Regions from separate parts of the Mesobacillus thioparans genome, predicted to be linked through region 2. Evidence: riboswitches for the same ligand, from Rfam matches in the RefSeq annotation. Region 2 holds a riboswitch; the other holds the start of a gene.

Region 1 (14,743 bases), on a different contig from region 2:
CAAGGAAAAAGGCAAGTGGAATATTAAAAGCTCGAAGTCAGAATTAAGAGCGATTTATGATAAAGGAACAAAGACTCCATTAGTGGAGGCTGACAAAGATATTTTGGAAGCTGTAAAGGAAGATCATGAAGGAACTGTAAACTATGTCCGCCAGCCGGTTGGGGAAACTGCTGCTGACATCCACAGTTACTTCGCACTTGTACAAGACGATCCATCGATCCAAATCGTGACAAACGCACAGAAATGGTATGTGGAAAAGCAGGTTAAAGGAACTCCTGATGAAAATCTGCCAATCTTATCTGCGGGGGCACCATTCAAGTCTGGCAGAGGCGGTGTGAGTGATTACACCTATATCCCTTCAGGTACAATTGCGATTAAAAACGTAGCGGATCTATACCTATATCCAAATACAGTGTCAACAATCAAAATCAAAGGCAGCGATGTAAAAGAATGGCTTGAAATGTCTGCTGGACAATTCAACCAGATTGATGAGGACATCACAACAGAACAGCCGTTAATCAATCCGAAGTTCCCGGTATATAACTATGATGTCATTGATGGTGTTACTTATGAAATTGATGTGACAGAGCCGGCTAAGTACGATGATAAGGGAAATCTAGTTGACGCTGGTGCAAACCGAATCAAGAACCTTCAATACAATGGCCAGCCAATTGACCTTGAGCAGGAATTCCTTGTTGTAACTAATAACTACCGTGCTACTGGAACTTTCCCTGGTGTGAAAAACCAGACAGCAGTAGAAATGTACCCGGATGAGAACCGCCAGGCAATCATCGATTATATCCGTGAAGTGGGAACAATCGATCCTTCTGCAGACAATAACTGGAGCTTTGCAGGAGTAAGCAAAGATTTGAATGTGACTTTCAACTCAACTCCGGATGCAAAAACTGTGTTGCCGGAGAATGGCCTTATTGACTATGCTGGTGAGGCTGCTAATGGCTTTGCAAAATACCAACTGCACCTCCCAATCGGTCTTCAGCTTTTAGGAATCAATGATTTCCACGGACAGCTGGACACGTATAATTCTAAGATCAATGCTGGCGGAGTAGATTATCTTGCGGCATATTTGAAGGAACGTGAAGCGACAAATCCAAACACATTGCTGCTTCATGCCGGTGATGCTGTCGGAGCAAGCTCACCCGTATCCGCTTTGCTTCAGGACGAGCCTACGATCAAGATTTTGAACGAGCTTGGTTTTGACGCAGGTACGGTCGGCAACCACGAGTTTGATGAAGGTGTAGACGAAATGCTGCGCCTGATCAATGGTGGAAGCCATCCGAAGACAGTGGATAAGTATGGCGAATTCGAAGGCGCTGACTTCCCATATGTTGCAGCAAACCTTGTATACAAAGAGACTGGTGAAAATGTTTTAGATCCATATACAGTGATCGATGTGAATGGTATTCCAGTTGGAATAATCGGGGTTGCTTTGTCTGACACACCAAGCATTGTCATTCCAAGTGCAGTCACAGACGTGGAGTTCACTGACGAAACGGAAGCAATCAACCGCTATACTGAAGAGTTAAAGGAACAGGGTGTTGAAACAATCGTTGTTTTAGCGCACAATCCATCATTCTCGAATCCTGATGGATCAAACGCTGGGGAAGAGCTTATTGAGATCGCTCAAAATGTAGATGATGAAGTGGATGTTTTGTTGGGCGGGCATAACCATGCATACACAAACACTAAAGTAGATGGCAAAATTGTCGTACAGTCGTATTCTTCAGGTACAGCTTTTTCTGATATAGACTTACTGATCAACCCTGTTACAAAGGATGTCATGGCTGGCAAGTCTGAAATCGTAACAACATACCGTGACCAAATTGAGCCAGATGCTGAAATCAAAGCGATGCTGGATAGCTATGTAGCGGATGTCGCGCCGATTCTTAATGAAGTAATTGGAACAACACCTTCTTATATTAGTCGTGATACCAGTGCTGCTGGTGAATCAGCAATGGGCAACCTGGTAGCTGACGCAATGCGCTGGCAGACAGGCACTGATTTTGCCTTCATGAACTCAGGCGGAGTCCGTGCAGACATTGACGCAGGCGAAATCACGTGGAAGGAAGCTTTCACCGTCCAGCCATTCGGAAATGACCTTGTGAAAATGAACGTGACTGGTGAAGTCATCAAGACATTGCTCGAGCAGCAATGGGGCAGCAAAGTGCGCATCATGCCAATTTCCGGTCTGAAGGTCACTTATGATGATTCCAGAGCTGACGGGGATCGCATCGTTTCCATTACCAAGAATGATGGAACACCGGTGGAGATGGATAAAACTTACTCCATTACAGTCAACAATTACATGGCCGGTGGCGGGGATGGCTACGCAATCCTTGCAACAATCACCGATAAGACAATTGATGTAGTAGACTTAGATGCATTGGTCAACTATCTCAAAGACCAGGGTGAAGTGAATCCGCAAATCGAAGGCCGCGTTACGAAATTAAATTAAATTAATAGGTTAGAAGGGAGCACATAATCATAGTGCTCTCTTTTTTTGTAAAAAAAATCTAGTTCTTTAGAATCAAATTTAGTGACACGAAGAAATTTTCCCAATCTAAAAAGTTAAAAAAATAGTTTTATATTCACTTATTATTGGGATGAAAACAGGAAAAAAGATTCATTTTCATTTTAAAAACGTTAGCTTTCGACAGGAAGCGCGCGATTTTATAGGTAAATATCATTATATTATAAAAATTTACAATATTTCAAAACCTTGCTACAATTCAAATCAGATTCTTCAGAAAATATGAAAAATCGAAACTTGGATAATAGCAGGGGGTAATCTTTTTGAAGAAAAAGAGTTCGTTGAAGGTTCTTTCAAGCGTTGCGGCAAGCGCAGTATTCGCTTCAACGTTATTTGCTGGATCATTTGCAGGCACACCTGCAGCAACTAAGAATGTGGCTGCTGCCACTGCACCAGAATCTGCACCAATCGACCTGAACATCGTGGATCAGGATCGCCTGGCAAAAGCGTTGGAAAAGCGCGGACTTATTGCAAAGGGTGCTTCGCAGGAAGAAGTAACCAAAGCGGTGCAAAAATATATCAAACAGAAACAAGGCGAGAAGCCTGGTAAGTCTGATAAAGCTTTGACGAAAGAAGAGAAGGCTTTTGACAAAAAAGCCAAAGACTTTGTTTCAAAACAAAAGGACAAGCTCGCTAAGCAGCTTGAAAAAGGTCATGACAACTTCAAAAAAGGAAAGCCGAACGGAGCAGTGAAGGTAGACTCTGCAAAGCAGGCACCTTATAACGGTGATGTGCGTGAGGATGAGGTTTTAGTCCTTCTTGTAGAATATGCTGATTTCAAGCACAACAACATCGAGCAGGAACCGGGATATATGTATTCCGATAACTTTAACAAAGAGCATTACGAAAAAATGCTGTTTGGGAACGAGGATTTCACGCTTTTCAATGGTGAAAAAGTAAAAACCTTCAAACAATATTATGAAGAGCAGTCCGGCGGAAGCTATACAGTCGATGGAAAGGTTTCTGACTGGCTGACAGTTCCAGGCAATGCTGCAGACTATGGCAGTGATAATTCTGCTGGCGGACATGACAATGCAACAGGTACAAAAGGACCTCGTGGACTTGTTAAGGATGCATTGAATGCAGCTGTAGCTTCTGGCATTAACCTGGCAGACTACGATAAGTTTGATCAGTATGACCTAGATGGTGACGGAAATCAAAACGAACCTGATGGCCTTGTCGATCACTTGATGATCCTTCATGCCGGTGTTGGACAGGAAGCTGGCGGAGGAGCACTTGGTGATGACGCGATCTGGTCACACCGCTGGACATTGAATGGTGTATATCCAGTAGCAAACACAACTGCTGAAGTTGATTATTGGGGCGGAAAAATGGCTGCATTCGATTACACAATCGAGCCTGAAGACGGCGCAGTAGGCGTATTCGCTCACGAATTCGGACATGACCTTGGTCTTCCGGATGAGTATGACACACAGTACACAGGACAAGGTGACCCAGTAGCTTCATGGTCAATCATGTCAGGCGGAAGCTGGAATGGTAAAATTGCAGGAACAGAAGCACCAAGCTTCTCTCCGCAAAACAAAGAATTCTTCCAGAAGACAATTGGCGGCAACTGGGCAAACATGACAGAAGTGGATTACAAAGACATCGATTCAAAAGGTCTGGCAACAGTCATTGACCAGAGTGTTACAAAATCAAAGAACCCAGGGATTGTAAAAGTAAACCTTCCTGGTAAAGAAGTGAAGGGAATGCAGACTTCATTTGGCGAAAAGTACTACTACAGCCAAAAAGGTGATGACCTTCATACAGCACTTGTCACACCTGAATTTGATCTGACAAACGCTACCAGCGCTGAATTTTCATACAAAGCGAATTATGAAGTTGAATTTGATTACGATTATGTATACGTCAATGCAATTGTTGATGGCAAAGAAGTAGAAATCGACAAGATCGGTGACACAAATGTTGCTGGTGGAATGGATACTACTAAAGGCAAATGGGAAGATGTCAAATACGACCTAAGTGACTTCGCTGGCAAGAAAGTAAAGCTTGCTTTTGAATACGTAACTGACGGCGGCCTTGCTCCAGAAGGTTTCGCAATGGACGAGCTTAAGCTGACAGTTAACGGCGAAGAAGTTTTCGCTGATGGTGCTGAAGGCGACGCAGCAGTAACGCTGGATGGTTTCATCCAAACAAATGGTACGTTCCTGAAGGACCACTACTACTACCTAGAGTGGAGAAACTACGCTGGTTCGGACAAGGCATTGCTTGAAGGACGCGGCGTGAAGTACAACACTGGTATGGTCGTATGGTATGCGGATGATTCATTCACAGATAACTGGGTTGGTGTCCACCCGGGTGAAGGCTTCTTAGGACCAGTCGATTCACATCCAGAAGCAATCGTTGGTACCTTGAACGGCAAGGATTCTGTTAAGCAGAGCACACGCTACCAGGTTGCAGATGCTGCATTCTCTATGGATCAGACACCTGCATGGTATGTCGATTCTCCATCTCGCGGAATCTTTGATTACAAAGGTCTTCCAGGAGTAACGGAATTCGATTCGACCAAGTCTTACATGAATACTTTGATTCCAGACGCAGGACGTAAAGTCCCAGCTCAATTCCCGATTAAGTTCAAGGTAATCGGCGAAGCGAAAGACAATTCTGCTGGCGCGGTTTGGATCCATAAATAAGACATTAAGGCATCGGGCGGATTTCCGTCCGATGTTTTTTTGCGTCAATTGGAAAAAATCGTGCGGATTTTCCAGTGCGCCAATAAAAATTGAAAATCGCCAATATATGAAAATTATCGCCAATAAAGTGGTGGAAATCGCCAATATATTTTAATTTTCGCCAATAAAGTTGTGAACTCCGCCAATAAAATAAAAACGAAAGTATTTCAACATGAAAAAACGTGATTATGCGGGGGAATACTGGACTTATAAGCGGGTTTTAGCTAGTATCAATACTAGAATGTTTAACTTAAGGAGAAAATCATGTCAGAAACTCAACCAATTATTTCACAACTGAAACCGTTCCTGCAGCAGGCCTGGGAAACGGCCGGATTCGAGACGATGACTTCTGTCCAGACGACGGCGATTCCATTAATATTTGAAGGAAAAGATATCGTCGCGGAATCACCGACTGGTACTGGCAAGACTTTGGCGTACCTGCTTCCTGTTTTAAATAAAATCGACCCTAAGATGCAGAATACACAGGCAGTGATCCTTGCTTCATCACAGGAACTTGTCATGCAGATCCTCGCCGAAATCCAGAAATGGGGAGAAGGCAGCGGAATCAAATCGGCAAGCCTGATCGGCGGTGCGAACCTGAAGCGCCAGATTGATAAGCTGAAAAAGAGTCCGCATATTATCGTTGGGACGCCTGGCCGCACGAATGAATTGATCAAGCAGAAAAAGCTGAAGATGCACAAAGTACAGACTGTCATCCTTGATGAAGGTGACCAGCTGCTTACCCCTGAACATAATGAAACGGTTAAAAGTATTGTAAAGTCGACACTTGCTGACCAAAGGCAGCTACTGCTTTTTTCAGCAACATTGCCCGAGGCTGTTGAAAAATCGATCAAGAGACTGGCGAATGATCCTGAAATCATCAAGGTGAAGAAGGATGAAACTATCGATGCCGCAAAAGTCGAGCATATTTACTTCATGAGTGAGCAGCGTGACAAAATCAAGATCCTTGAGAAAATCGCGCGTCTAGATGGAACGAAGTCGCTTGTATTCATCAAGGATATCGCGAACCTGACCATCGCTGCTGAAAAACTGAAGTTCAAAGAAATCCATGTCGGCCAGCTGCACAGTGATTTAAGCAAGCAGGATCGTCAGCGTTATTTGAATAAGTTCCGTGACGGCAACAGCGAAATGCTGCTTGTCACAGAAGTCGCAGCTCGCGGCTTGGATATTAAAGGTGTCACTCACGTTGTCCACTATGATTTCCCGAGGGAGCTGGACCAATACGTCCACCGCTCCGGACGCACAGGACGTTTTGGCGCGGAAGGAACAGTCATTTCGATCGTCAACGAACGCGAAGAACGGGATTTGAAAAGATTCTGCAAGGCACTTAATATTACGCCAATGCCAAAAGAATTTTACGGTGGTAAAATTGTTGACCCTGAATAATGAGGATGGAGCTATAGGATTTTTTCCTATAGCTTTTTTAATGTAAAAAAAGGTTTTTCGAGAAAAAATCAGAATTTATATATCGTAGTTTATTTGTGAAAGGAACTGTTGAACATGAAAAATCCACGTTTACATACAATGATGGAAGAATGGCTACCAGAAGCGACGATCGATGACATGCAGGCAAAAATGGAGAGCGGCGAGCTGACATCTCATGATCTTGTGCTGATGTATCAGGGAAGGATCGCTGCTTTTGATAAAACAATCAACTCTGTGCTTGAACTGAATCCCGATGCGCTCCATATCGCAGCTGCGCTGGATGCGGAACGGAAACAAAAGGGACCGAGAAGTCCGCTCCACGGCATCCCAATCCTGGTCAAAGACAATATTGATACGGGAGATAAAATGCATACAAGTGCCGGATCGCTGGCATTGAAGGATTCCATTGCTATAAAAGATTCTTTTGTTGCGTCCAAGCTGAGGGAGGCTGGCGCAGTGATCCTTGGAAAAACAAATATGACCGAATGGGCCAATTTTATGGGAATGGACATGAAGGGCGGCTACAGTTCACGCGGGGGTCAGGTGCTCAATCCATATGGACCGGGTAAGTTCGAGGTCGGCGGCTCAAGCGCTGGGTCTGGCGCGTCGATTGCAGCGAATCTTGCTGCAGCTGCGATTGGTACGGAAACAGATGGCTCGATTTTAAACCCTGCATCGCAAAATTCATTGGTCGGCATCAAGCCGACAGTCGGACTGGTCAGCCGGACTGGCATCATCCCGATTGCCCACACCCAGGACACGGCAGGCCCGATGGCAAGAACGGTAAAGGACGCGGTGTATCTTTTACAGGGTATTGTCGGACAGGACCCGCAGGATCCGGCAACAATGGTAAGTCTGCCTGAATTCAACCATGAATCACTTTTTGATAAAAAAGCATTAAAAGGAACGAAGATTGCTGTTGTCAGGGAAGAGTATATTGGCAAATGGACAGAGGAACAGGAGCAAATCTTTCAAAAAGCGGTTGAACAATTGGAGGAACTCGGCGCCGAGGTGATTGAAGCAGCTATCCCGGCAGCAAAAGCGAAGTGGGGATACAATGTTTTGAGCTATGAATTCAAAGCTGACCTGAATGCCTACCTAAACGAATTGGCACCGACTATTCCAGTCAGGACGCTTGCCGATGTCATTGCCTTCAATTATGAACATGGTGAAAAAATGCTGAAATATGGCCAGCAGGTACTGCTCGATTCAGAAGCGACAAGCGGAAGCTTGAAGGAGGCGGAGTATCTCGAAGAACTTGAATACAATCTTTATATGGCCAGGGAACAAGGAATTGATTACGCCCTGAAGGAATACGGAGCGGATGCGGTGCTTTTCCCGATGGATGGATCGACAATCGGCTCAAAGGCGGGTTATCCATCAGTTACGGTACCAACCGCTTATACCGAAGATGGGGAACCAATCGGAATCACTTTCACGGGCACAGCCTTCAGCGAACCGCTGCTGATCAGGCTCGCTTATGCCTACGAGCAGGCAACCACGGTCCGCCGCGCACCCGAACTTGGAATAAACACCAACGAAAAAATCCATACTACACCTTGAATCCATTAAAAGGAGCGAGGAAGCATGGGTAAGCAAAAGTTAGGCAACGGAAACGCCCAGCGCAACAACAACAAGAAAAAGGGAAATAACACACCAGAAGAACTTGTTGAATTTACAACCGGCCAAAAAGAAAAGAAATTCAACAATCCGATTGATTAAACAGTAAAATGCCCCTGCGATTTCCTCGCGGGGGCATTTTTTAGAAAACATCATTAATAATTGAACTCGCATTGGGAATTTTATTGGCGAAAAAATGAATAATTCGACCACTTTTGGAATTAATTCGACCACATTTTGAAATAATTTGGCGGATTTTTAATTAATTCGACCACATTCCTGAATAATTCGACCAAGTCTACATTTAATGCCCGCTGCTCTTATCAAAATTACTCCCCGAAACATCGGCCACATTCTCAATCGCGACGAGTGCGTTCGGATCGATGTCATCCACGACGGAGCGCAGGGTGGATAATTCAATCCGGCTGACAATTGTGTAGATGATTTTCTTTGGTTCGTTTGAAAAAACGCCCTGGCCCTGGATATAGGTCATGCCGCGTCCTAATTGCTTTAACAGGGCTTCGGCGATTTCTTCCGGGACATCGGAAATGATCGTCACTGATTTTAGCTCTTCCATCCCCTCGACGACGACGTCAATCATCTTGAAGGCAATGAAATAGGTGATGATCGAGTACATGGCTGTTTCCCAGCTGAACACAAGCAGTGCGGCCAGAAGGAAGATGAACAAGTTCATGACCATGACGATCTGGCCAACGGACACGGTGCGCTTTTTGCTGACAAGGATTGCGATGATTTCGGTTCCGTCGAGGGCTCCTCCTGCACGGATGACGAGTCCTACGCCGGTTCCAAGGATGACGGCGCCGATGATGGTTGCCAAAAATAAATCATCGGTCACCCGGTCGAAGTGATGGAAGTAGGCGGTCGCTCCGGATAAAATAATGACGCCGTAAAGCGTCCGAAGCGTGAATTTCGTGCCCATCCTCCTGTATCCGATATAGAGGAAAGGCAGATTGAACAGGATCAGGAATATACTCATCGAGATGTTACTCAATTCGGCTGCGATGATCGAAAGACCGATGACACCTCCGTCAAGGATGGCATTGGGCACAAGGAACATATCAAGACCGAATGCGGCGATGATTGCCCCGATGGTGATCGTCACCAGCTGTGTAACCTCTTTTATGACTCTTTTTTTCTTCGTTGCTGCCACTGCATATCAAACCCTTTTCTATAAAAATCTACTATTTAATTTCAATGTATGTACTATACTTATTGTATCAAACTTAAATGTCATCTGGAAATTTTACATGATATATCCATGATTAGAAAAAGTACGTTTTGGGGTAATGAGTAGGGAAGTGAATCGAAACAACGGAGGGACCATTTTGGCTAACGATACTCAAGTTAAACATAGATCCAACAAGCATCAGACATCATCAAAAAAACGGAAAAACCAACACAACAGGAAAACCAGCAAAAACCGGGGCAACGACTCATATCTCCGGACCAATCCGAGACCTGCTGTTGACGATAACCGCCTCAAGCGTGTAGATGAGAACGTTGACGATCAACAGAAAAGGGATTATAGCAACGAGACAAAGCAAAAAAGAAGCAAAGCATCAAACCAGGATAACGGTAGATCCACAAAACAGAACAGCGGCAATGCATCAAACCAGGATAAGAGTAAATCCATAACACAGAACAGCGGCAAAGCATCAAACCAGGATAACAGTAAATCCACAAAACAAAACAACAGCAAAGCGTCAAACCAGGATACGAAACAGAACAGCAGCAAAGCCGCAAACCAAAACAGCGACAATTCAAAAAAACAGAACACCGACAATTCAAAAAAACAGAACACCGACAATTCCAAAAACCAAAACAGCAACAACGAAAAGTCCCAAAAAACTTCTGCGCCTCAGGGCTCTTCAGATAACCAGGAGGTAAAGCATAAGGAGCAGTCCGGCAAGTTTGAGACGGCTTTTAACCGAATCCATAAAGCGCTGAAGGAAATGGTGAAGGGGACGGACAGCGATGCGTTTGTCGAGCTTCTGTACTCTGGCTATAAAAATCATTCATTGGTCCGCAAGTATAAAAGTGAGCTGCATCAGTTTGCCAAGCTGCGGAATGCGATTGTCCATGAGCGGGTGAATGCGGACTATTATATTGCCGAGCCGCATATCGAAGTGGTCGAACGGATTGAGGAAATCGCGAAGGAATTCGAGAAGCCGCAGACGGCATTATCGATCGCGACCAGCCCGGTGTTTTATTATTATGAGGATGCTTATCTAAAAGATGTGCTTAAGGTCATCAACAAGTTTGATTTTACGAGATTCCCTGTCTATGACAAGGATGATAAATATGTTGCATTGCTGACTTCGACGGAAATCATCCAGTGGATGGCGAAGCATTTTTCCGACAGTGTCGTCCACTTTGAAAATGTCCAAATCAAAGAATTGCTGACGAAGGGGAAGAATTATTTCGTCACGTTCGTGGATGAGGAAGCATCTCTATACCATATTGAGGAATTATTCGAGCGTTACCATACGAGAGGCAAGAAGCTACAGGCGGTCATCATCACGGAAACAGGCGACCGGCACGGAAAGCCAATTGGCGTCATCACCCCATGGGATTTGCTTGACAGCGACCCTGAGGACTGATTCACAAATATTTTGAAATTCGTTCATTGACGAGATTACGGCGAAATTGATATACTTCAGCTAATATAATGATTTGAAAAGAATAACTCTTATCCAGAGCGGCGGAGGGACAGGCCCTGCGAAGCCCGGCAACCTTCTTTTTTATAGAAAGGTGCTAATTCCTGAGGATCGATTTCTGAAGATAAGAGAGGCTGAGCAGTTGGAACCTCTCCTTATTTGGAGAGGTTTTTATTTTTTAAAAAAGCAGGTGGATGAAATGAACAACAGGTTTGAAACGGAAGTGCTTCATTCAGTACATACGAAGCAGCAGGGAATTAAAAGCAAGGCAACGCCGATTTACCAGACTTCGGCATTTACGTTCAGTGATCTTGATGAACTCGAGGGCTTTTATCAGGGTGAGGGCAATTATTTATACTCCAGGGTCGGCAATCCGAATACGGATGAACTCGGGCATGCAGTAGCGGCTCTTGAGCATGCCGAGGATGGAGTGGCTGCTTCCTCGGGCTTGGCTGCAATTTTGGCCGGGGTCCTCGCAGTGGTGAAGAGCGGTGACCATATTGTTGCCGCGGACGATGTGTATGGCGGGAGCTTCCATATGCTAAAAGCAGAGCTGGAGCGCTTCGGGATTGAAACGACCTTCGTGCCGTTCGCGGATCTGGGCAATGTCACCAACGCCATCAAGGCGAATACGAAGCTTCTTTACACCGAGTCGATCACAAATCCGCTGCTCCGCGTTGAAAAGCTGGATGAAGTCATCGCGCTTGCAAAGACGAGGAACCTCGTTGTATTGGTCGACAATACGTTTGCTACTCCGCTCCATGTGCGTCCATATGAGCTCGGTGCTGATCTTGTTGTTCATAGTGCGACAAAATACATTGGCGGCCATAGTGATGTCACTTCTGGCGTCATCGTTGGCCGTAAGGAACTGATTGCCGAAGTACGCGCGAGAATTGTCAATCTTGGAGCGAATCTGAGTCCGTTTGAAGCATGGTTGACATGCAGGGGCTTGAAGACGCTTGCTTTAAGGATGAAGGCACAATCGGAGAATGCGAGATTGCTTGCTGTTAAACTTCGTGAAAATAAGAATATCGCAAAGGTATATTATCCATTCGAAGAAGCTGAACAAGGCTTTGGGGCTATCGTATCGGTCGAGCTGGCGGAACATGTTGATGCTGATCGATTTTTCAAATCGCTGGGCTGGGTGAAAATCGTTCCGACACTCGCGGGCGTCGAAACCACGGTCTCCCATCCGCTGAAAACTTCCCACCGTGCCTTGCCTCCTGAGGCTCAGGCGGAACTTGGAATCACGTATCGTCTTGTGAGGATTTCGGTCGGAATTGAGCATGGGGAGGATATCGTATCCCAGTTTGAAGCAGCATTGGCTAAAGCTGTTGAGTGAGATAGGAATTTTTCCTGAAATGTCGATATTATTAATAGAAGATTATTCATCCCCAGTATTCATGCTGGGGATTTTACAGGAGTGGATAGTATGCGGGACCTTTCGTTAAAAACAAAGGTGTTTGCTTTTTTTGGCATGTTATTTTTTGTTTATGCCATTTCGACGATTTACAATTTTTACTTGCTAAATTCATTCAAAAAAGGCTCTGATCCGTCCGAACTGGTATCGAGGAGCACGTATTCGACAGCCATTGCAGGAACGCTGATTTCAATAGGCTGTCTTGTTTTCATCATTATTTTATTCAAAAGGGTGTTCAAGCAGATCGACCGACTTACAGATGCGACGCAGAAAATTGTTTCGGGTGACCTGTCGGTGGATCTGGCAAGTGACTCAAGTGATGAGATTGGAAAGCTGACCTCCCATTTTGATGCGATGATCAGTCAATTAAGGCTGCTCGTGGCGCAATGCCAGGACAATACTCAGGTGTTGCATGACTCTGCGAGAAAGCTATTTCAGAGTTCACAGGTCCATGAAAAAGAAAGCGAGAGAATCAAAGCTTCGATTCTTCAAGTCTCTGCCGGTTCTGAACAGCAGCAGGGGCATTCAATCGTGCTGAGTGATATCGTCGACAATATGGTGCGTAGAATCAGCGAGATTGCTGAACTTGCCAATATGATCGAAACGATGTCCACAAGCAATGCAGTGAAAAGTGAAGAAGGTCAGGCAATCATCAGCGAAACGAGCCAACAGGTAGGACGGATGGATCAGATTACGAAACAGGCAGCAGAGGATGCTGAATCACTGGCCGAACAAACAAATAAAATCGACGAGATCGTCAATATCATTTCCGGAATTGCCAATCAAACGAATCTGCTGGCATTGAATGCGGCCATCGAAGCTGCGCGTGCCGGAGATCAGGGGAAGGGGTTCGCGGTGGTTGCCGGGGAAGTGCGCTTATTGGCTGAGCAATCGCTCCAGGCTTCGCGTCAAATCCAGGAAACGATCGAAGTTGTCCGCAGCGATATCAAAAAAATGGTGGAGGTGATGTCTGGAGGCAGCTTGGAAGTGCAGAAGGGGAGCAGGTTATTCGGCAATGTCCAGATGCAATATGATGAGATGCGGGACGGAATCCTCTCCATCCAGGCTGAAATAGGCACAATCAGCCAATACGCTGCAGATTTGAATCAAGAGACAGATAAATTGTTGGCGATGAATGATGAGACGAATGCGATATTACAGACAAATGCAGCCGGGATCGCTGAAATGGCAGCAGGGTTTGAAAACCAGGGAGAGACGGTCAGGGAATTGACCTCGACTGCAGAGAACCTGACACAAGTCTCCTCGGTGTTGAACAAAACTGTATCAGTCTATACCCCCAGCCAATAATCCTTCGACATTAGGTTTACACCTCCTGTAGGCGGGTATCTTTAAAAGGACTACTCGTCTAAAGGAGGCTTTTATAATGTTTGAACATGAAAAACATCTTGTTGGAGTATATGATAACGAGCAAGACGCAATCCAGGCCGTTGAGGACCTGAAGAGGCAAGGGTACAATACCGACGATATCTCTGTTATTAGTAAAAACGACGAAGAGGTTGATCACGTCAACGAAGCAACCGGTACAAAGACTGAGGAAGGTCTTGCTGCAGGTGCGGCAACAGGCGGCGTATTAGGCGGCCTTACAGGATTACTTGCAGGCATCGGGGCCCTAGCGATTCCTGGAATCGGCCCAATCGTGGCTGCAGGCCCGATTGCTGCGACACTTACAGGTGCTGCAGTAGGCGCTGGTGCCGGCGGATTAGCTGGAGCATTGATCGGAATGGGTATTCCGGAAGATGAAGCAGATCGCTATGAAGGCTATGTAAAGGAAGGCAAAATCCTCGTAGTCGTCGAGCGTGACGAGAACAGAGTTGGCCTGAATGATGGTACTACAACTACAACAGCTGGCTTGGACGGAACAAGGACCAACAACCCTGTTGATGCACCGCTAACTTCGGACAATCCTGCCAACACTCGTTTTGACAACACACGTGATTTTTAATTCATAAAAAAGGCTGCCATCTGGCAGCTTTTTTTATGTGCTCCGATATTCAAGATTCCCGGGCACATTCATTTGCAGTTAGTCCATTCATGCTGGCTGGCGTTCAGTTGGCAGCCAGCTTTTGCTATTCTTTTTCCCGTGTATCCAGTAAATCAATCCGGCTCGCATCATCGAAATCAAAAGCAGAGGTAATGAAAAACATTAAAGTGCCGCCAACCAGGCCGAGACAAATGACATAACCGATCGTCATAACCCATAGATATCCCATAATCCTCATTCCTCCCTTAATAAAACTATATGCATGGTTAAAGTGATGTTTTCTTGTAAGTTCATTAACAAACTGTATATTTTTATCAAATATTCTCATCCTATCAG
Region 2 (14,743 bases):
ACGAGAACTTCAAGAAGATCATCCAGATGCATATGCTGAATGGCAATTACACAGCAGTTGCCTCACACGATGACAATATCATCAACTTCACGAAGGAATTCGCGAAGGCGAACAATATCCCGAAAAGCCAATTCGAGTTCCAGATGCTATTTGGAATCATGCCCGAAAGGCAGCTGCAGTTGGCCGAAGAAGGCTATACAATGCGCGTGTATGTTCCATTCGGAACTGACTGGTACGGTTATTTCATGCGCCGCCTTGCAGAACGCCCGGCGAACGTTGCATTTGTGTTAAAAGGAATGCTCAAGAAATAAATCACAGGCTGACAATGTCAGCCTGTTTTTTAATCCAGCTCCAGCGTTCGTGATGCGCTTACGCTTTTATTTTTTATACTGGCTGTTCTGGCTGTTTTGTTTTCTTTCTCCGCCCTTACCCATTGACGGGCCTGCATCGCCTTTCACGCTTGCCGCACTGACCCCAGCCTTTGATGGATCCTTTTTCATTCTTGCCATGTTTATACCTCCGTGTTTTCAATGATAAAAGTACCGCCTTTATAGATTGCCCAAGTCTGAAAAAATAAGCATATGGATTAAAGATTCAAAAAATTTTCTTTTTTCCGCACCTTATTATTGCGGAAATTTTATAAATATTTTATAGTAGTAATTAACAGAGCTCATTTATATGCATATTTTTTTTGGTGCAAAAATGAATGAGTATTCATTCAAAAAGAGTCAAAGGGGGAGACAAAATTGATGCGACAAATTCAAAAGGCAGCGGTGCTTGGTTCAGGTGTCATGGGATCAGGAATTGCCGCACATCTGGCTAACATCGGGATTCCGACATTGCTGCTGGACATTGTACCTCGGGAATTAACGGAACTGGAAAAAGCGAAAGGCCTGACACTAGAAGATAAACAGGTGCGCAACCGGATCAGTGCAGGAGCTTTGCAGAAGTTATTGAAGCAGAAGCCGGCACCTTTGGCCTCCAAAAAGAATCTTGCTCTAATTGAAGCGGGCAACTTTGAAGATGATATGGAAAAACTCAAAGATGTTGACTGGGTAATCGAAGTAGTCGTTGAAAATCTTAATATTAAAAAGAAAGTCTTTACAGATGTAGATAAATACCGCAAACAGGGAAGCATCATCAGCTCGAACACCTCAGGGATTTCTGTCGAGGCAATGGCTGAAGGACGCTCTGAAGATTTCAGGAAGCATTTCCTTGGAACGCACTTCTTCAACCCCCCGCGCTACCTGAAGCTGCTTGAAGTGATTCCTACTAAAGATACGGACCCTGAAGTCCTTTCGTTCATGAAAACGTTCGGTGAAGACCAGCTTGGTAAAGGTGTTGTTGAAGCGAAAGATACTCCTAACTTCATCGCCAACCGAATCGGCACTTACGGATTGCTTGTGACAGTAAGGGAAATGGTCAAAGGCGGATACAGTGTCGGTGAAGTTGACTCCGTGACTGGACCAATGATTGGCCGCCCAAAAAGCGCAACATTCCGCACACTGGATGTAGTTGGTCTTGATACCTTCGCACATGTAGCGAAAAACGTGTATGACCAGGTTGAAGGAGAAGAAAAGGAAGTCTTTGAAGTACCTGAGTTCATGAAGAAGATGCTCGAGAACGGCTGGCTTGGCAGCAAGTCAGGTCAAGGGTTCTTCCTGAAGCAAGGCAAGGAGATCCTTGAACTGGATCCGCAGACTTTGGAATACGGACCACGTAAAAAACTAAAAACAGCGTCTACTGAAATGGCGAAGCAGGAAAAAGGCCTTGGCAATAAAATGAAAGCGCTTGTTTATGCGAAAGACCGTGCGGGAGAGCTTTTATGGAATATTTTCAGTCCGGTACTTGTTTACTCAGCTGAACTGCTCGGCACGATAGCTGACGATATCGTCGCAGTGGACCGTGCAATGAAGTGGGGCTTCGGCTGGGAAATGGGACCTTTCGAAGCATGGGATGCACTTGGTGTCGAAAAGGCAATCAGCAAAATGGAGTCTGAAGGCAAGACCGTTCCTGCATGGGTAAAAGAAATGGTCGAAAAAGGCTTTACTTCTTTCTATAAGGAAGAGGATGGCAGACTGAGCTATTACCACAATGGTGAATACGTAGCTGTAGAGGAAAATCCAAAGGCAATCAACCTGAAGCTTCTGAAAAAGCGAAACGGTGTCATCAAAAAGAATGGCGGCGCAAGCCTGATCGACCTTGGCGACGGTATCGCCCTTCTGGAATTCCATTCTCACAGCAACTCAATCGGGCCTGACATCCTTCAGATGATCAACTTCGCGATCGATGAAGTGGAAAAGAACTACAAAGGACTTGTCATCGGCAACCAGGGCAAAAACTTCTCGGTTGGTGCGAACCTGGCGATGATCCTGATGGAAGCGCAAGACGATAACATTTGGGATCTTGATATGGTCGTCCGCCAATTCCAGCAGACGACGATGAAAATCAAATACAGCTCCAAGCCAGTTGTCGCTGCTCCATTCGGAATGACACTCGGAGGCGGAGCTGAAATGTGCTTGCCGGCAGCGCATATCCAGGCGTCTATGGAAACGTACATGGGTCTTGTCGAAGCAGGCGTTGGCTTGATCCCTGGCGGCGGAGGAAACAAAGAGCTTTACATCAAGCACCTTGAAGGCCTGCCAAAAGGCGTCGATTTCGATCTTCAAAAGGTTGCGAACAAAGTATTCGAAACAATCGCGATGGCTAAGGTCTCCACTTCAGGTGAAGAAGCACGTGAAAATAACTTCCTGAATGAAGCAGAAGGCATCAGTGTCAACAGCGACCACTTATTGTATGATGCGAAACAGGCTGCATTGAACTTATATGAAAGCGGCTATAAAGCACCTGTTAGAAAGAAAGTGCCTGTCACCGGAGAGCCGGGATATGCAACCCTGCTTCTGGGTGCTCAAACGATGCACCTGTCCGGATACATTTCAGAACATGACCTGAAGATCGCAAAGAAGCTCGCGTATGTCATCTCCGGCGGAAAAGTGCCGTACGGAACCGAAGTCGATGAGCAATACTTGCTTGATCTTGAAAGGGAAGCGTTCCTGAGCCTGGTGGCAGAACCGAAATCACAGCAGCGCATGCAGCATATGCTCGTAAAAGGAAAACCATTGCGCAATTAATAGATTGATAGTTTGACAGTGAAATAAATTTTAACATCCAAGGAAAGAGAGGGAATGAGATGAGAGAAGCGGTAATCGTAGCCGGAGCAAGGACACCGGTCGGAAAAGCGAAAAAAGGAACTCTTGCTAACGTCCGGCCTGATGATCTTGGAGCTCTTGTAGTAAGAGAAACTCTAAAGCGCGCAGGCAATTATGAAGGGAATATTGATGATTTGATCATCGGCTGTGCTATGCCAGAGGCAGAGCAGGGGTTGAATATGGCGCGTAATATCGGCGCACTGGCCGGCCTGTCACATGAAGTGCCGGCGATCACAATCAACCGTTATTGTTCTTCAGGGCTGCAGGCGATTGCGAATGCATCCGAGCGCATCATGCTTGGCCATGCAGACACAATCATTGCCGGCGGTGCGGAATCAATGAGCCTGGTACCCATGATGGGCCATGTCGTCCGTCCAAACTCGAAGCTTGCTGAAACGGCTCCGCAATATTATATGGGAATGGGCCATACAGCTGAGGAGGTAGCGAAAAAATACGGTATCTCCCGTGAAGATCAGGACGCTTTTGCAGTTAGAAGCCATCAGCGCGCAGCAAAAGCAATCCAGGAAGGCAAATTCGATGAAGAAATCGTTCCTGTTGACGTAACACTACGCACAGTAGGAAAAGACAATAAGCTCGTCGAAAAGACAATCCAATTCAAACAGGATGAAGGCGTACGCCCTGACACTAACATGGAAACACTTGCGAAACTGCGCCCGGCATTCAATATCAAGGGCACAGTAACTGCAGGAAACTCCTCACAGACAAGTGACGGAGCAGCGGCTGTCATGGTCATGGACCGTGAAAAGGCTGAATCACTAGGGTTGAAACCACTTGCTAAATTCCGTTCATTCGCACTTGGCGGAGTGCCGCCCGAAATCATGGGGATCGGTCCTGTCGTGGCAATCCCAAAAGCATTGAAGCTTGCTGGACTGCAGGTTTCTGACATTGGTGTCTTCGAACTGAACGAAGCATTTGCTTCCCAATCCATCCAGGTCATCCGTGAGCTAGGCCTTGATGAAGATAAGGTCAACGTTAACGGCGGAGCGATCGCATTGGGCCACCCGCTTGGAACAACTGGCGCCAAATTGACTTTGACAGTAATCCACGAAATGAAACGCAGAAATGAGCAATTCGGTGTCGTCACGATGTGTATCGGCGGCGGCATGGGAGCAGCTGGAGTTTTTGAGCTTTTATAAAATAAAAATTGGAGGGGTTGGACCCCTCCCCAAAATGGATAGGAGGAACATTAAATGGGTAACCAAACAGAAAAGCTTGTAAAAGGCGGAAGCTTCTTAATCGAAGATGTATCATATGACCATGTTTTCACTCCAGAGGATTACACAGATGAGCACAAAATGATTGCCAAAACCACTGAGGATTTCGTTACAAACGAAGTGTTGCCTCAGGTTGAATATATCGAGCAGCACGAGTTCGACCGTACTGTAAAACTATTGAAGGAAGCCGGAGAACTTGGCCTTCTTGGAGCAGACGTTCCTGAGGAGTATGGCGGCTTGAGCCTTGATAAAATCAGCTCAGCTTTGATCGCTGAGAAGATGGCAGTTGCAGGCGGCTTCTCAATCTCCCATGGTGCACACGTAGGAATTGGGTCCTTGCCAATCGTTCTTTTCGGTAATGAAGAACAGAAGCAAAAATATCTTCCTGTACTGGCAACTGGTGAAAAGCTTGCAGCCTATGCACTTACTGAGCCAGGTTCAGGATCAGACGCATTGGGTGCAAAGACAACAGCTAAACTGAATGCTGAAGGCACTCACTACGTCCTTAATGGAGAAAAGCAATGGATTACAAACGCTGGTTTTGCGGATGTATTCGTTGTCTATGCAAAGATCGACGGCGAACAATTCACAGCTTTCATCGTTGAAAGAGAATATCCAGGCGTATCAGTAGGCGCAGAAGAAAAGAAAATGGGAATCAAGAGCTCTTCAACACGTACCTTGATTCTTGAAGATGCTCAAGTACCTGTGGAAAACCTTCTTGGTGAAGCAGGAAAAGGCCATCTTATCGCCTTCAATATCCTGAACATCGGCCGTTATAAGTTGGGAGTAGGCGCAACTGGCGGTGCAAAGCAGGCATTCGGTCTGACAGTAAAATATGCGAACCAGCGCCAGCAGTTCAAGACACCGATTTCCCAATTCAACCTTACAAAAGAGAAGCTTGCGACAATGGCTTCCAAAATCTATGCAACTGAAAGCTCTGTATACCGTACAGTAGGCCTGTTCGAGGAAAGAATGAACCAGCTGTCAGAAGAAGAAATAAACAACGGCAAAGCCGTTGCAGATTCAATCGCTGAATATGCAATTGAGTGTTCAATGAACAAAGTATTCGCAACTGAAACACTTGACTATGTTGTTGATGAAGGCGTTCAGATCCACGGTGGATACGGCTTCATGCAAGAGTATGAAATCGAAAGAGCTTACCGTGATTCAAGAATCAACCGTATTTTTGAAGGAACGAACGAAATCAACCGCCTGTTGGTACCAGGAACATTCCTGCGTAAGGCAATGAAGGGCGAGCTTCCATTATTGCAAAAAGCTCAACAGCTTCAGGAAGAGCTTATGATGCTTATGCCTGAAGAGCCAGGCGATGAGCCATTGGCACAGGAAAAATACCTAGTTAAGAACGCGAAGAAAATCGGCTTGCTTGCAGCTGGATTAGCTGCACAGAAGTTCGGCAAAGCATTGGAAAAAGAGCAGGAGATCCTCGTCAACATCGCGGATATCATCTCAAATGCGTATTCAATGGAATCTGCTGTTCTGCGTACTGAAAAAGCAATCGCAAAAGATGGAGTGGAGAAGAGCAAGCAAAAGCTTCTTTACACACAAATCTTCTGCCAGGAAGCATTCAATGAAATTGAGCGTGACGCAAAAGAAACTCTTGTGGCAACAGAAGAGGGAGATGCGCTTCGCATGTTGACTTCCGCATTGCGCAAGTTCACAAGACACACTCCAATCAATGTGATCGCGAAGAAACGTGAAGCATCTGAAAAGCTGATCGAAGCAGAACGCTTTACCGTTTAATAACTGGTTTAGCCGAACACTCCTCTCCATTCCGGGAGGAGTGTTTTTGCTAATTTTTTTAAGAGGAAGGATTTTTGCAAACATTGTTGAATTTAATAAAAGGATGTTAAAATTAAAGGGCTAATCAGGCACTGAATGATAGTATTTCACCTCGATAATATGTTACTATCCGTTTAGAGGGTTTAATAAATGGGATACTAGCAGAGGGTGGTGAAATCATGGAAAAGACGTTTTATTGGTACCCAAAATGTGGTACATGCAGGAATGCGAAGAAATGGCTGGACCAGCATGATGTGGACTATACCGAAGTACATATTGTCGAAAACCCGCCTTCCCAATCCCAGCTTGAAGAAATGCTGAAAAAAAGCGGCCTTGATATCAAGAAATTTTTCAATACAAGCGGCCAAAAGTATCGGGAATTAGGGATGAAAGACAAAATTAAGACAGCATCAAAAAGTGAGCTGCTGGAACTGCTTGCATCAGACGGCATGCTCATCAAACGCCCGCTGATGACAGATGGCGAAAAAGTGACCGTTGGTTTCAAAGAAGTTGAGTATGAAAAAGCATGGCTGTAATTTTGGTCCCATCGATATTAATCGATAGAGATATACAATTGGAGGGATAGTTAATGAGTATACCAAATGAATTACGTTACTCTAAAGAACACGAATGGGTAAAAGTTGAAGGAGAAAAGGTTCGCATCGGTATCACTGATTTTGCTCAATCTGAACTTGGCGATATCGTTTTCGTCGAACTTCCTGAAGTAGGAGACGAAATCAGCCTTGACCAGCCATTCGGAAGTGTAGAATCCGTAAAAACTGTTTCTGAGCTATATGCGCCAGTAAGCGGCAAGGTAGTGGAAATTAACGAAGAGCTAAACGACAGCCCTGAATTCGTCAACGAATCTCCATATGAGAAGGCATGGATGATTACAGTCGAACTGACAGACAGCAATGAAGTAGAAAAGCTGATGACTCCTGAACAATATGAAGAAATGATCAAAGAATAAGCTTCGCCGACGCCTTGAGCTATCAAGGCGTTTTTTAATTTCATATCATGAAAAACTCCTTCATTTTTCCATCACTTCATTCCATGACTTCGGACAAACTAAGGTTAACGACTTCTAAAAAGGGTGGAAAAATCATGACACTGAAACAGCAGAAAATCGATGTCACAGACAGGGTAACAGGAAAACTGAAAAATGGCCAGATTCAGCTTTATCTGGAGAATGAACCAATCGGGAACATCAAGCTTCCGGAGGGCATCCAGCTTGAACTCAAACATCACTATGCATCTGAACAGAATAAGATCTACCAGCATGTATCAGTGCCGGACCAATCAGAGCCCCGGTATACTGATTGTGATGAAGGTGGCTGGTGCTAAAAGAATGAACAGCGGCCAGCCTGGCCGCTGTTTTTTTGGATGGCAGGAATAGAATCAATGCAGGGACGAATTCCTTTTCCGATCTGACAAAGTTCAATGTACTAAAATCTTTGCAATCTTCCTTTGAAACAGTAACAATGGAATTACACGAGTAAACAGCACAATTTGTTTACTAATGTTTATAATGTTGATAAGTAATTATTCTCTGGTGCATAGGTGGTTATGGCGATGGACGAAAATCACAAGGTGATCATAGTAGAAGGTTCGTCAGACAAAAAGAAAGTACAGACCGTACTGAAGGAGCCTGTGGAAATTATCTGCACGAATGGGACGATTGGCGTGTCAAAGCTTGATGAGCTGATTGATTCGCTTTTTGATAAAGAAGTCTATATCCTTGTAGACGCGGATGCATCTGGCGAAAAGCTGAGGAAGCAATTCAAAAGGGAATTTCCCGAGGCTAACCATCTGTATATTGACAGAATGTACCGGGAAGTGGCGACAGCACCGGAAAATCATCTTGCTACTATTCTGATCGGCGCAAATATTGATGTACATGCAGAGTACTTAGAAAAAGGATGACTTAGATGGAAGACTTGACCAGGACTGAAATGGAAACATTCCTTGAAGAAAAACGAACAGGGTACCTATACTTTTACACACCAATGTGCGGAACCTGTCAGGTAGCAAGCAAAATGCTGACAGTGGTCGAACAGCTCCTGCCTGATCTACCATCGGGGAAAGCCAATTTGAACTTCCTGCCTGAAATGGCGGGACGATTTGAAATAGAAAGTGTACCATGCCTGATTGTATTGGAAAATGGGGAAGTACAGGAAAAGATCTATGCTTTTCAATCTGTTCCGTATTTATATGAAAAATTGAAAGAGTTAAAGGAAAAATAGAACCGCATATTTTGGTTTCAGACGATTTTTACAAAACAAAATCCGCCATGCGTCAGTCACCAAAACCGCTTGATTACTGTATTTCTTTGGATATATTTCTCGGGAAATGAAAGACAATGACGAAATATCACCCGGCATTGTCTTTTTATTATGGTTGTTATGGTGTTAACCGCTTATTAACGAAGTATTTGTCGAAGGATTCCAACAGGTTTTTCCCTTATGAAAAAGAATATGTTTTGTAAGGGAGTTGAGCGGCATGCGGGAGTGTATTGAACTTTTTACCAAAGAGGTTGGCAGTAAGGCCCATCTACTGCAATTGATCAAAAAACTGGATCTTTGCCTGAAATTAGAGTCAGAAACGGATGCTTATTACCTTGCATTCAAAGGTGGAAAAGTGGAACTGCTGACAAGCAATGTCCATTCCCAATTCGAGGTTACCATAATCGGAAGCGAAGCAGACCTTGCAAGCCTGTTTGCTGGGGAATTAAAACTGCGGGAAGGTATCAGATGGGGGTATTTTACCATAAAAGATGGGCTGTTCAGAGATTTATTGGTACTGGAATCAATTTTCTATCTTTCCAGGGAGATTCCTGCTTGATTTTTTCTGAAAAATCGAAATATAATTGACCTGAGTCATCCAAGAATGATATTATCACTTTAACGCAATAAAAACGAACTGAATATTCTTATCCAGAGAGGCGGAGGGACTGGCCCGATGAAGCCCGGCAACCGGTTGTTAAACACGGTGCCAATTCCTGCAGAGTGTAGACTCTGAAAAGATAAGGAGAGATGATAAATGACCCTCTTCTTTGGAAGAGGGTTTTTTGTATCACCTTTCCCATTAATTTTTATGATAGGAGAGATGGAGATGGCAAATGAGCAAAAAAACTACAGAATCGAAACGATTGGTGTCCACGGAGGACAATCACCAGATCCGGTGACTGGAGCGAGAGCTGTGCCGATATACTCAAGCAATGCATTCCAGTTTGAAAATACAGATCATGCAGCCGATTTATTCGCACTCAAGGAGCCAGGTTATATTTACTCGCGAATCCATAATCCTACCGTGACAGCCCTTGAGGAAAAAGTGGCCCTGCTTGAGGGAGGCGTAGGTGCGCTCGCCTTGTCCAGCGGAATGTCTGCGATCACGATGGCGATTTTGAATATCGCCCATGCAGGGGATGAAATCGTCGCAGCCTCTAACCTGTACGGAGGGACTTACAATCTATTTGCGGTAACCTTGCCGAAGTATGGAATCAATGTTCACCTGGTGGATCCTGATGACCCTGAAAATTTCAGGAAGGCGATTACTCCTAAGACAAAGGCGGTCTACGCGGAAACAATCGGAAACCCAAGTCTCAGGGTGTTGGATATTGAAGCAGTTGCGGATATTGCCCATGATGCTGGTGTTCCGTTGATCATTGATAACACATTTGCGACTCCATATCTATGCAGGCCGATTGACCATGGCGCAGACATCGTCATACATTCGGCTACAAAGTGGCTTTTAGGCAACGGTACAGTCATGGGCGGAATTATCGTCGATGGAGGAAAGTTCGATTGGAAATCTCCTAAGTTCCCTGGTTTCAATGAGCCGGACTCCAGTTACCATGACATCGTTTACAGTGAAGCGATTGGGGCAGCCGCCTATATCGTCAAGGCAAGAGTCCAGCTGCTGCGCGACCTTGGCCCGGCCATCAGCCCACAGAGTGCCTTCCAATTCAATCTTGGAATCGAAACGCTGCATGTCCGCATGAAAGAGCATGTTGCCAATACGCGGAAAATAGTTGACTACCTTGAGTCGCATCCAGCAGTTACCTGGGTTACCTATCCTGGCCATGACTCCCACCCGGATAAGCACCTGGCAGATCGTTACCTTCCAAAAGGGGCCGGATCGGTTGTGGTATTTGGCATCGAGGGCGGCAGGGAAGCTGGAGCACAGCTGATCAACTCCTTGACGCTATGGTCCCATGTTGCCAATGTCGGTGACGCGAAGAGCCTGGTCATCCACCCTGCAAGCACAACCCATCAGCAGCTTGATTCAGATGGACTTAAAGCAGCAGGAGTACCGGAGGATTTGATCCGTCTTTCTGTCGGGATTGAAAATGTCGATGACATCATCGAAGACCTCGAGCAGGCGATCGAAAATGCAACTGGAGTACCAGGGGTCACGGCTGGAATATGATAATCGAACATATTCAAGAAAGTATTTGAAAATAATTTATTGACACTCTTTTTTGTTACATGCTACAATCACTTTCGTAACTTAAAACCGATTCTATAATTTAATAGCGTGCTCTTATCAAGAGAGGTGGAGGGAAGTGCCCGATGAAACCCGGCAACCGTCAGTAAGCTTGCTTATCTGAAATGGTGCCAATTCACTCAAAGCTGATGGCTTTGGCAGATGAGAGAAAGGATACAGCCTACGATTATGCCTTTCTGCTTATTTGCAGAAAGGCTTTTTTATTGCCGGAATCGACCCTGTTCGATTAAGCGGTGTTTTTTTACAAGAGCATATTCTTCCGGGAAGGTTACCCCGTTTTAACTGAAGTTTGAATTTTTTCGGTTAGGGAATGGGAAACCTAGATTGATAACCTTCTTATTAGGATGGAAGATTTAACGGTTTTTAGAGTTAGGAAAAGTCTTGTTGCATAAAGAGGGGGAGTCAATTGATCACGATAAAAAAAGCCAGAAAGATTTATCCTTCAAAAAAAGGCGAAGTCAAAGCAGTAGATGATGTCAACCTTGAAGTGAAAGAAGGCGAGATCTTTGGCGTCATTGGATATAGCGGCGCAGGTAAAAGCACATTGATCCGCATGCTGAATGGACTTGAAATTCCAACTTCAGGTTCTGTCGTCGTGGCAGGCAGGGAAGTTTCAAGGATCAAGGGTGCGGAATTAAGGAAAGCAAGACAGGAAATCAGTATGATTTTCCAGCATTTCAACCTTCTCTGGTCAAGGACGGTTGCAGATAACATAGCCTTCCCTCTTGAGATTGCAGGAGTGCCGAAATCCGAGAGGGACAAAAGGGTAAAAGAATTGATCACGCTTGTCGGTCTTGAAGGACGCGGCGATGCTTATCCGTCACAATTAAGCGGCGGGCAGAAGCAGAGGGTCGGGATTGCCAGGGCACTTGCGAATAATCCGAAAGTTCTTCTCGGTGATGAAGCGACGTCAGCGCTTGACCCGCAGACAACAGACCAGATCCTGGACCTTCTCGTTGATATCAATAAGCGACTGGGACTTACCATCGTCCTGATCACCCATGAAATGCACGTCATCCGTAAAATCTGTCATCGGGTTGCGGTCATGGAAGGCGGAAGGATCGTTGAGACTGGCCCGGTATTGGATGTGTTCAAGAACCCGCAGCAGCCGATTACGAAGCGGTTTGTCCAGCAGGTGACGGAACCGGAGGAGACAAAGGAAACTGTCGATCATTTACTGGAGCGGTACCCGCATGGACGGGTCATCCAGCTGACTTTCGTTGGCGAAGGGGTCGAACAGCCATTGATCACCAATCTGATCCGCAAATTCGCTATCACGGTCAATATTGTCCAGGGTAAAATTTCCCAGACACAAAGCGGATCGTATGGAACCTTGTTCATCCATCTTGATGGTGAAGAGGAAGAATTGGCCCGTGCGATTGAATTTATCGGCCAGCATGAAGTCGGCGTGGAGGTGATTTCAAATGGCTGAAACTTTATTCCCGAACGTCAACTGGGACCGCATGTGGGAGGCAACAGTTGAGACACTATATATGAGTGCAATTTCCGTTGTCGCTACCTTCATCATTGGAGCCATACTAGGATTGCTGCTCTTTTTGACCTCGAAGGGCAATATATGGGAAAACAAACCGGTCAATGTCGTCCTGAGCGCAGTGGTGAATATTTTCAGATCCATCCCATTCATCATTTTGATCGTGCTGTTGATTCCTTTTACAAAATTCATCGTTGGTTCGATGATTGGGGAAAATGCTGCTTTGCCGGCGCTGATTATCGGTTCTGCACCATTTTACGCAAGGATGGTTGAAATCGGCTTGCGTGAGATCGATAAAGGAGTCATTGAAGCAGCAAAGTCAATGGGAGCAAAAACCACGACAATCATCTGGAAGGTACTGCTGCCGGAATCAATGCCAGCACTGGTTTCAGGCATCACGGTGACAGCGATCGCACTCGTAAGTTACACGGCGATGGCTGGGGTCATCGGCGCAGGCGGCCTTGGAAACCTTGCCTATATGGAAGGATTCCAAAGGGGCCGGAATGATGTCACGCTGATGGCGACCATCATTATCTTGATCATCGTATTTTTAATCCAGATTGTCGGCGATACCATCACAAGAAAATTAGACAAGAGATAAAGGAGAGAGTGACATTGAAAAAATGGTTATTAGCACTTTTAGCATTAGTTTTAACAGCAGGACTTACAGCTTGCGGATCATCCGAGGATAAAACAGAAGGCGGCAAGGAAGAAAGCAAGAAAATCGTTGTGGGTGCATCAAACGTACCGCATGCTGAAATCCTGGAAAAAGCAAAACCGCTTCTTGAAGAAAAAGGATATGACATGGAAATCAAGACATTCAACGACTATGTTATTCCAAACCAGGCGTTGGATTCAGGAGAACTTGATGCAAACTATTTCCAGCACATTCCTTACCTTGAGTCACAAATGGCTGAAAACGGGTATAAGTTTGAGATTGCCGGCGGAATCCACATCGAGCCAATCGGTGTCTATTCTAAGGATTACACAACTCTTGATGACCTTCCAAAAGGTGCCCAAATCATCATGAGCAGTTCAGTAGCAGACCATGGCCGAATTTTGACAATGCTTGAAAAAGAGGGTCTGATCACTCTTAAAGACGGCGTGGAAAAAGTAAAAGCAACAATTGACGATATTGAAGAAAATCCTAAAGAGTTGAAGTTTGGTACAGAATATGAAGCAGCATTGCTTCCGCAGATCTTCAACAATGGTGAAGGCGATGCCGTATTGATCAACTCAAACTACGCGATTGATGCTGGTTTGAACCCATTGAAGGATTCTATCGCAATTGAGGAAAGCGACTCTCCATATGTGAACGTCATTGCTGTTCGTGAAGGCGATGCCGACAAGCCAGCGATCAAGGCGCTTGTTGAAGTTCTTCACTCTAAAGAAATCCAGGATTTCATCCTTGAAAAATACGAGGGTGCAGTTGTACCAGTAAAAGAATAAATGTCCGGAAAGCAGGCGAATAGCCTGCTTTTCTTTTTGCCGCATAACCGGCTCTGAAATTTAACATACTAACCGAGAAAAACGCAGATTGGAGTGGACGAAATGGAGCATCATTATGAACCTCGGAATTCAACAGAAGCAGCTCTTCATGAATATAAACAGGGACTGGGCGTTTTTACACAAAAAATGCCGGAGCTCGCAAGACATTATAATTCGTTTACGGAAGTATGTTTTCAGGAAGGGACATTGACCCAAAAAGAAAAGCAGCTGATCGCACTGGGAATCTCTTTGTACTCACAGGACGAATACTGCATCATTTACCATTTAAAAGGCTGCCTGGACCAAGGAGCCACAGAAGAGCAAATTTTGGAAGCGGTAGGGGTAACAGCCGCGTTTGGCGGCGGGGCGGCCATGAGCCAGGCAGTCACGCTAGTCCAGGAAGCCATGGCAGAACTGAATACTTTGAAGCAATAAAAGCTGTTGTAATCATCTTAATTGCCTGCTGATTAACAGGAAAGGCTTCAATCGGGAGGATATTGCCAGTATTCTAAGAATGGCAGAGGTGAACCCTCCATAAGCCTCCTTATTCCATCACATCCAAAAATTAACGGTTTTAAACGCTTTGATAGTGGTAAACAAAAGGTGTTACCATTGCAATAACAAAAAAACGCTTGATAAAAGCGAAAACCGAAGGGATGATTCACTATTAGTCAGCTAAAACTGAACTACACAAGTGAAATGGAAAAAGCGATGCATGGAGCCCATGGTATTAGTTACGAAGTCTACAGCATGAACCATGACGCAAGAATGGAAGTCGAGAAAAAACGTGAGCGAGACTATATCAAAAGCCAACGGATGGTCGCCGACCTGGACAGAAAAGTCCACTCGTAAGCGACAGAATATATAATAGAAGAAAAAATTGGAACCAGTGTATTTTTGCACTGGTTTCTTTTGCTTTAAAATATCGTATCTTGGGTTGGTGCGAGTTCGGACAGGTTTGGCGGTAGAAGAGGAAAAGTTGTCCGAAGTTGGGGTAAGTTCGGACAGGTTTG

What was found. Region 2 has a riboswitch for S-adenosylmethionine ahead of ACNAZ4_RS12005 (O-acetylhomoserine aminocarboxypropyltransferase/cysteine synthase family protein). Riboswitches for the same ligand answer to the same signal wherever they lie in the genome.
Region 1: another riboswitch for S-adenosylmethionine. It lies ahead of ACNAZ4_RS10635 (trans-sulfuration enzyme family protein); the one in region 2 lies ahead of ACNAZ4_RS12005 (O-acetylhomoserine aminocarboxypropyltransferase/cysteine synthase family protein).

What each region holds. Positions count from the first base shown of each region.
Region 1 covers NZ_CBCSFH010000005.1:124,232-138,974, reverse strand. Annotated here, with positions in the region: gene ACNAZ4_RS10670 (bifunctional 2',3'-cyclic-nucleotide 2'-phosphodiesterase/3'-nucleotidase) at 1-2,473, shown strand, start outside; gene ACNAZ4_RS10665 (immune inhibitor A domain-containing protein) at 2,812-5,202, shown strand; gene ACNAZ4_RS10660 (DEAD/DEAH box helicase) at 5,506-6,648, shown strand; gene ACNAZ4_RS10655 (amidase family protein) at 6,763-8,250, shown strand; gene ACNAZ4_RS10650 (hypothetical protein) at 8,275-8,409, shown strand; gene ACNAZ4_RS10645 (YitT family protein) at 8,612-9,478, opposite strand; gene ACNAZ4_RS10640 (CBS domain-containing protein) at 9,654-10,928, shown strand; SAM riboswitch class I at 11,015-11,116, shown strand; gene ACNAZ4_RS10635 (trans-sulfuration enzyme family protein) at 11,185-12,327, shown strand; gene ACNAZ4_RS10630 (methyl-accepting chemotaxis protein) at 12,418-13,713, shown strand; gene ACNAZ4_RS10625 (general stress protein) at 13,790-14,368, shown strand; gene ACNAZ4_RS10620 (hypothetical protein) at 14,493-14,636, opposite strand.
Region 2 covers NZ_CBCSFH010000006.1:132,848-147,590, reverse strand. Annotated here, with positions in the region: gene ACNAZ4_RS12060 (proline dehydrogenase family protein) at 1-311, shown strand, start outside; gene ACNAZ4_RS12055 (YuzL family protein) at 378-509, opposite strand; gene ACNAZ4_RS12050 (3-hydroxyacyl-CoA dehydrogenase/enoyl-CoA hydratase family protein) at 750-3,131, shown strand; gene ACNAZ4_RS12045 (acetyl-CoA C-acetyltransferase) at 3,191-4,366, shown strand; gene ACNAZ4_RS12040 (acyl-CoA dehydrogenase family protein) at 4,421-6,205, shown strand; gene ACNAZ4_RS12035 (arsenate reductase family protein) at 6,424-6,780, shown strand; gene gcvH (glycine cleavage system protein GcvH) at 6,834-7,214, shown strand; gene ACNAZ4_RS12025 (YusG family protein) at 7,349-7,588, shown strand; gene ACNAZ4_RS12020 (toprim domain-containing protein) at 7,811-8,167, shown strand; gene ACNAZ4_RS12015 (thioredoxin family protein) at 8,173-8,487, shown strand; gene ACNAZ4_RS12010 (SCP2 sterol-binding domain-containing protein) at 8,744-9,085, shown strand; SAM riboswitch class I at 9,171-9,273, shown strand; gene ACNAZ4_RS12005 (O-acetylhomoserine aminocarboxypropyltransferase/cysteine synthase family protein) at 9,356-10,672, shown strand; SAM riboswitch class I at 10,784-10,898, shown strand; gene ACNAZ4_RS12000 (methionine ABC transporter ATP-binding protein) at 11,157-12,182, shown strand; gene ACNAZ4_RS11995 (methionine ABC transporter permease) at 12,175-12,843, shown strand; gene ACNAZ4_RS11990 (MetQ/NlpA family ABC transporter substrate-binding protein) at 12,858-13,691, shown strand; gene ACNAZ4_RS11985 (carboxymuconolactone decarboxylase family protein) at 13,794-14,165, shown strand; gene ACNAZ4_RS11980 (hypothetical protein) at 14,430-14,582, shown strand.